2 linked regions of the Methylosinus sp. H3A genome follow. The protein of the gene in region 2 interacts with the protein of the main gene of each other region in a pairwise test. Links are inferred from orthologs where the notes say so. Each region holds a gene or a part of one and is shown on either strand. Other genes may lie near its edges.

Evidence for each region.
Region 1: the proteins of IY145_RS16840 (region 2) and rlmB interact in binary tests that used the Escherichia coli proteins (3 or more experiments, as listed by UniProt). The link is inferred for Methylosinus sp. H3A from one-to-one orthologs.

The regions. Positions count from the first base shown.
Region 1 is NZ_JADNQW010000005.1:3,078,699-3,081,893, forward strand. Bases 5-2,996 are described here. They hold rlmB (23S rRNA (guanosine(2251)-2'-O)-methyltransferase RlmB), read right to left. Parts: upstream 1,920-2,996; coding sequence 1,089-1,919; downstream 5-1,088. Other genes in these bases: IY145_RS17245 (LysR substrate-binding domain-containing protein), read left to right, coding at 5-695; IY145_RS17250 (hypothetical protein), read right to left, coding at 692-994; IY145_RS17260 (4-(cytidine 5'-diphospho)-2-C-methyl-D-erythritol kinase), read right to left, coding at 1,916-2,782. Outside these bases: more of IY145_RS17245, read left to right, coding at 1-4; IY145_RS17265 (SAV_2336 N-terminal domain-related protein), read right to left, coding at 3,032-3,195. UniProt on the Escherichia coli protein: Specifically methylates the ribose of guanosine 2251 in 23S rRNA.
Region 2 is NZ_JADNQW010000005.1:2,978,059-2,981,256, forward strand. The notes cover bases 57-3,051. They hold IY145_RS16840 (NAD(P)H-hydrate dehydratase), read left to right. Parts: upstream 57-779; coding sequence 780-2,324; downstream 2,325-3,051. Other genes in these bases: IY145_RS16835 (thioesterase II family protein), read right to left, coding at 57-548; IY145_RS16845 (acyltransferase family protein), read left to right, coding at 2,708-3,051. In the rest of the region: more of IY145_RS16835, read right to left, coding at 1-56; more of IY145_RS16845, read left to right, coding at 3,052-3,198. UniProt on the Escherichia coli protein: Bifunctional enzyme that catalyzes the epimerization of the S- and R-forms of NAD(P)HX and the dehydration of the S-form of NAD(P)HX at the expense of ADP, which is converted to AMP.

The sequences.
Region 1 (3,195 bases), 100 kb from region 2 along the record:
ATGAAACGCGCCAATTCGTCGCCGTCGTCACCGATTGCTTCGAGCGGATGGACGCGGCTCTGGGGCGCGTCAAGACCGCGCGGCGGCGTCTCAAGGTTTTCGCTCATGCGTCTTTCGCAATGTATTGGCTGGTGCCGAGGCTCGAACAATTCTACGCGCAAAATCCGGACGTGGACGTGCATGTGCAGACGCGGCAGACCGGAGAAGATCCCGCTTCGTCCTTCTTCGATGTCGCGATCATGCGCGGCGCAGAGCAGATCGGCAATTGGGAAGGCTCTCCTGTTCTACAGGAGAGCCTCACTCTATTGACGACGCGCGATCGTGCCGTGTCGCTCGCCGCGCGCGGCGCCGCGGCCTTGATGGGCGAGACATTCGCCGTCAGCGACACGCGGCCAGGCGAGATCGAGCGATGGCTCGAGATCGCCGGCCTGCCGCCGCTGCAGAAGTGGCGCGAGCGCCGCTTCGGGCATTTTCATACGGCGATCATGGCGGTTCTCAATGGCCAGGGGATCACTGTCGGGCCGATCGAATTGACCGGCGGCAAAGTCGCCGCCGAGGGGCTGCTCGCGGCGCCTTTCCCGCAGATCGTCGCGGCAGGGCCGCGCCATATCGCCTATATCGATCCGCAATCGGAGAGTTATCCGATCGCCAAGCGCTTCGTCCTCTGGCTGCGCGACGAAGCGGGCGCGATCTAATAGACGAATTTCGACGTCGTCCCACGGCCGCGCGGGGCGGGGCCGCTCTGTGCGCCCGACTTGCCCTCCACGCCCGGCGCGCCGGCGGCGAGCGCGCTCGCGTCCAGGGCCAAGGCCTCGTTCTGGTCGATGAAGCCGGAGCGGCCTTCGAAGGATTTTTGCGTCACCGTGCTCGGCGTCACATTCTGTCCGACGGCGGGGCCGGATGTGCGTCCGCTCTGAGTCGGCTGCTCGGCGATCGCCGCCGCGCCGCCGAGAATCAGAACGAGGCTCGTCCAATAGAGCGCGGACTTGCGCATGGCGTGTCTCCTCTCGCCGGAAATCGATCCGCCCCCTCGAGAAGCCCTACATCGAACCGCATCTCGAATCGGCAAGCGGAGGCGTTCTAAAGGCTCACCCGAGCCGCAGGCGCAGCGCCATCAGCGCGGCGGCGCAGGCGTTGGAGACATTGAGGCTCTTGATCGGCCCCGGCATGTCGAGCCGCGCCAAGAGATCGCAGCGCTCGCGCGTGAGGCGCCGCAGGCCTTTGCCTTCGGCGCCGAGCACCAGCGCCAGCGGCCTGCGCAGAGGGTTCGCCTCCAGCGGCTGCGGCCCCTCCGAATCGAGTCCGACGATCAGAAAATCGCGCGCGGCCAATTGCTCGAGCGCGCGGGCGAGATTGACGACGGAGACGATCGTCACATGCTCGAGCGCGCCCGAGGCCGCTTTGGCGAGGACGCCGGTGAAATCCGGACTGTGGCGCTCGGTCACGACCAGCGCGTCGACAGCGAAGGCCGCCGCCGTGCGCAGTATGGCGCCGACATTATGCGGATCGGTCACTTGATCGAGGACCAGAACCAGGCCGCTTTTCGGCTCTATGTCGGCGATATCCGCCTCGGGCAGGGGGCGCGCCTCGAGCATCAATCCCTGATGCACGCTCTCCTCGCCGAGTCGCTGCGACAGCGCCCGCGCATCGACGATCTTCGGCGTGAGGCCGGCGGCGGCGGCGAGCGGCGCGATGCGCTCGGCGGCGCCTTCCGTCGCATAGAGCGTCAGCAATTTGCGCCTTCCGGCGACGAGCGCCTCGCGCACCGCATGGGCGCCATAGAGCACGACGATATCGCCGGCGGGACGGCGGAAGGGCGCCTCCTCGCTCGCAGTCTGGCGCGGGGGAGGGCGGCGGCCGCGGTCTTTCCCATCGCGGCTCTGGTGGTCGCGGTCCTTGCCGGCGGGCGGGCGGCTCATCGCAGCACCGCGGTCTTCACCCACCAGCCCTTATGCTGGCGGCGGATGACGGCGGCGGCGCGGGCGGCCGCCTGGCGGGTCGAGAACAGAGCGAAGCAGGTCGCGCCGGAGCCGGACATTCGGGCGAGCCGGCAGCCTTTGGCGGCCGACAGCACCGCGAGCGCGTCGACGATGACCGGCGCCTCAACGCAGGCGGCGTCTTCCATATCGTTGCGGCCTCTGCGCAGCGCAGCCGCTATCCCTTCCGTGCCGAGCGCTGCGGAAATGTCGGGGTGAGGCGCGGCGCCCGTCGTCTCGCCCGCAGCGAGGTCGAGGCGGGCGAAGACGCCGCGCGTCTCCACCGGCGCGCCGGGGTTGATCAGCACGGCGGGGAGCGGCGGCAGGCCGAGCGGCTCGCCGATCGTCTCGCCCCGGCCGAGCATGTAGCGCGCGCGGGGCGAGAGGCAGACGGGCACGTCGGAGCCGGTGGCGCGGGCGGCCTCGAGCAGACGGGGATCGTCGATGGAGATTCCATTGGCCTCGGCCAGCAGGCGCAGCGCCGCGGCGGCGTCCGAGGAGCCGCCGCCTACGCCGGCCGCGACCGGCAGATATTTGGTGAGATGGAACGCTCCGAGGCGCAGACCGGGGACGCGCTCGGCGAGACGATGGGCGGCGCGCAGCACGAGATTGTCGGCCTCCGCGCCAGCGGCGGCGGCGGTGGGGCCGTCGACGGCGAGCGAAAGCGTCTCTCCCGGCGCGAGATGCAGGGCGTCGCCGGCTCCGGAGAAGGCGACGAGGCTCTCGAGCTCGTGATAGCCGTCGGCCCGGCGGCCGAGAATGTGAAGGGTCAAATTGATCTTGGCGGGGGCGCGCGTCGCGAGCATGGAGTCCCGTGTCTCGGGTGGATCGATCCGGGCGCGCCGGAGGCGGGCGACAGATGCGCCGGCCTCGCCGGCCCTGTCAAGGACGGCGCCCCGGACCGCAGGGCGAATGGGCGAGGGCTTGCTCGTCCTTCGAAGACGCCCGCTGCGCGCCTGATCGCCGCCGCCGACTGCCTAGACCGACAATTCGGCGAAAATTCGTCTGCTCGTCGCCGCAGACTGCGCTGTGTTTGCCCTGGCGTGCGTTGAGGCTCAGGCGGGAATGGACGGCGACGCGTCCTCCCTATCCGACGCGGCGATCGTCTCCCGCCACAGCTCGATGAGACGATTCTCGTCGCCGCGCGTCTCATAGTCGTGGAGCGCGCGCGTCTGGGCTTCGACGGCGCCTCGCCAGAAGTCGGCGTCGTCGAGCAAAT
Region 2 (3,198 bases):
AAAACATGCAGGCCGACATCGAGCGGCGCGCGGTCGAATGGTCGAAAGCTCGCGCAAATTCGGACATCGGCACCGAGTAGATCGAGCGTCATCCGCAGCAGCTCCGGATGCTCGAACACATCCACGGGCGTGCCGTTCATTTTTTTCAGCTCTTCGAGCAGGGCGTCGTCGGTTTGCAGTCGCGCGAGCCTTTCTTCGTTGCGTCGGGTCGGCGCCGCGCAGCAGGCGAGAAGGAGCGCTCTCGCGCTCCGCTCGCGGCGGTCGCGCAAACGATGCGCGCAGCCATAGGCGAGCAGCGCCCCCATGCTGTGTCCGAAGAAGGCGTAATTCGCAGGAAGCGCGCCCGAGAGCTCGTCGCTCAGACGATCGACCAGCGTCTCGTAATCATCGATCAGCCGCTCCGTGATTCGCGAGCCGCGTCCGGGAAGCTCGACCGGCTCGACGTTTATCCAATCGGGCAGACGCTTGCGCCAGCGGATATAGGTCGTGGCGCTGGCTCCGGCGCAGGGGAAGCAGAAAAGCGTCAAAGGTTTGGAGTCGCAGAACATGGGCGATCTGGTCCTGTCGTCTCGCCTCTGACGGAGGGGCGCGCCGGGCTCGCGCCCCCGGGATGATTCGGGCGCGCGCCACGACGGCGCCGCGCCGAGAGAACGAAAGCCATGCCGAAGAAGACGTTTCGGCGGGGCCGAACGCGTCAAAAAAGCGCGGGCCTCGGCCGGAGACCGGCGCCGCGCGGAAAAGGCGTTGCGGAGCGATGCGCCTTCGGCCACCATCGCGCCATGCCGCTCGGACCCTATCCGCCCGAACTTCTGACCACCGCGCAAATGGCCCGCGCCGATCGCCTCACCATAGAGAGCGGCGTCGCCGGCATGGCGCTGATGGAGAAGGCCGCCGCCGCCATCGCCGCCGCGGCCACCGCCTTTCTGGTGAAAACGGCCGGGCGGCGGGTGCTGGTGCTCTGCGGTCCGGGCAATAATGGCGGCGACGGCTATGTCGCCGCGCGCATATTGCGCAGCCAGCGCTTCAAAGTGCGCGTCGCCGCCCTCGCGCCGCCCGACACTCTGCGCGGCGACGCGCGTGAGGCGGCGGCGAGCTGGGACGGCCGCGTCGAGGATGCGGTCACCTGCGATTTTCAGGGCGTCGACCTCGTCATAGACGCGCTGTTCGGCACCGGCCTCGCGCGCGATCTAGACGGCCCCGCGGCCGATCTGATTCGGCGCCTCAACGCCTGGCGCGAGGAGACGAAGCAGAAGATCATCGCCATCGACATTCCCTCCGGCGTCGATGGCACGAGCGGCGCCATTCGCGGCGTCGCGGTGCAGGCCGATTCGACGGTCACCTTCTTCCGCCTCAAATGCGGTCATCTGCTGCTGCCGGGTCGGCTGCGCTGCGGAACCATCTCCTGCGCCCATATCGGCATCAGGTCGAATGTGCTGGAGAAAATCCAGCCGCAGACTTTCGTCAACGAGCCGGCCGCCTGGCGCGACGCTCTGCGCCTGCCGAGCGTCGAGGGCCATAAATATGCGCGCGGCCATGCGGTGGTCGTCTCCGGCGGCGCCGCGCATACGGGGGCGGCGCGGCTCTCCGCGCTGGCGGCGCTGCGCGGCGGCGCCGGGCTCGTCACTCTGGCGACGCCGCAGGAGGCCTTCGCGGTCAATGCGCCGGCGCTGACCTCGGTGATGCTGCGAGTCGCCGACGGACCCGCCGGTCTATCCGCCCTTCTCGAGGACAAGCGCAAGAATGTCGTCGCTCTGGGGCCTGGCCTCGGCGTCGGCGAGGCGAGCTGCGCTCTGGTCGAGACCGCGCTCGCCCCATCCGCCGAGCGCCGCGCCGTGGTGCTCGACGCCGATGCGTTGACGAGCTTCGCGCTCGCGCCGGACCGCCTGCGCGAAGCGATTCGCACGGCGCCCGGACCCGTGACGCTGACGCCGCATGGCGGCGAATTCGCGCGGCTCTTTCACGGCCAGCGCTGGGAGAAGACGATCAGCGGCGCGCCCATCTCCAAACTCGAGCGCACGCGTGACGCCGCGCGCGACATAGGCGCGGTCGTCGTGCTCAAAGGGCCGGACACGGTCGTCGCCGCGCCGGACGGGCGGGCCTCCATCACGCCGGCGGCCTCGCCCTGGCTCGCCACGGCCGGCTCCGGCGACGTTCTCACGGGAATTGTCGCCGGACTGCTGGCGCAAGGTATGGAGCCCTTCGCAGCCGCCTCCTGCGCGGTCTGGATGCACGCCGCGGCAGCGGATGACTTCGGCCCGGGCCTCATCGCCGACGACATCATCGACCGTTTGCCGGCGGCGTGGCGTCGGCTCGTTGCGATCTGATTCTTGCCCGCTTCATCCGCTCCTGACGCATCGACTCTTGGAAGGCGCCGTAAGGGATTGCGCCGAATTGACGCCGCCGCGGCGCGCCTCGATCATGATCCGAACGATTTCATTTCGGATATTTCGATGCTTTCATTGCCGACATGGCGAGGACGCCGGATGCGCAGGACATTCGGCGGACATGAATATCGGACGGGCCAAGCTGACGTAGACATACCGCGTTCGACCCTCCCATTTCTCCTCGCGCCGACAATCGTCGCGCGCCTCTTTTCATCTGACGGTTGCGGCAATGCGGCTCGGCTCTTTGTGAAAGCCGCGGAGCCGTATGACCGAGGTCGTCGACGATGGCGGCATTTCGGCGAAGCGATTTGCGGAGTCGCGCGATGAGCCACGCCATTGCCGAGCGGAGCGCTTCGGCAGACGCCTCGGTGCCGGCGACGCGGCATTGGCCCGAGATCGACGGGCTGCGAACGATCGCGGTCGTCTCCGTTCTCCTGTTTCATCTCGACCATCGTCTTCTCGAAGGCGGCTTCGTGGGCGTCGACGTGTTCTTCGTCATATCGGGATTTCTGATCACGACGCTTCTCGTCGGCGAGATGGACGAAGGGCGATTCCGCATTCTAGACTTCTATCGGCGTCGCGTCGCACGAATCGCGCCAGCCGCGCTTTTCGTCGTCGCAGGCAGCATTCTCGTCGGCGCCTTCGTCTATTCGGCGCAGGATTTCGCCTCGCTCGGCGCAAATAGCCTCGCCGCGGTGCTCGTCGTCGTCAATCTGAAGCTTCTCATGCAGGGCGACTACTTTGTGACGTCGTCCGACGCACAGCCGCTCCTGCATTTCTGGTCGCTAGCGGTAGAGGAGCAGTTTTACGCGCT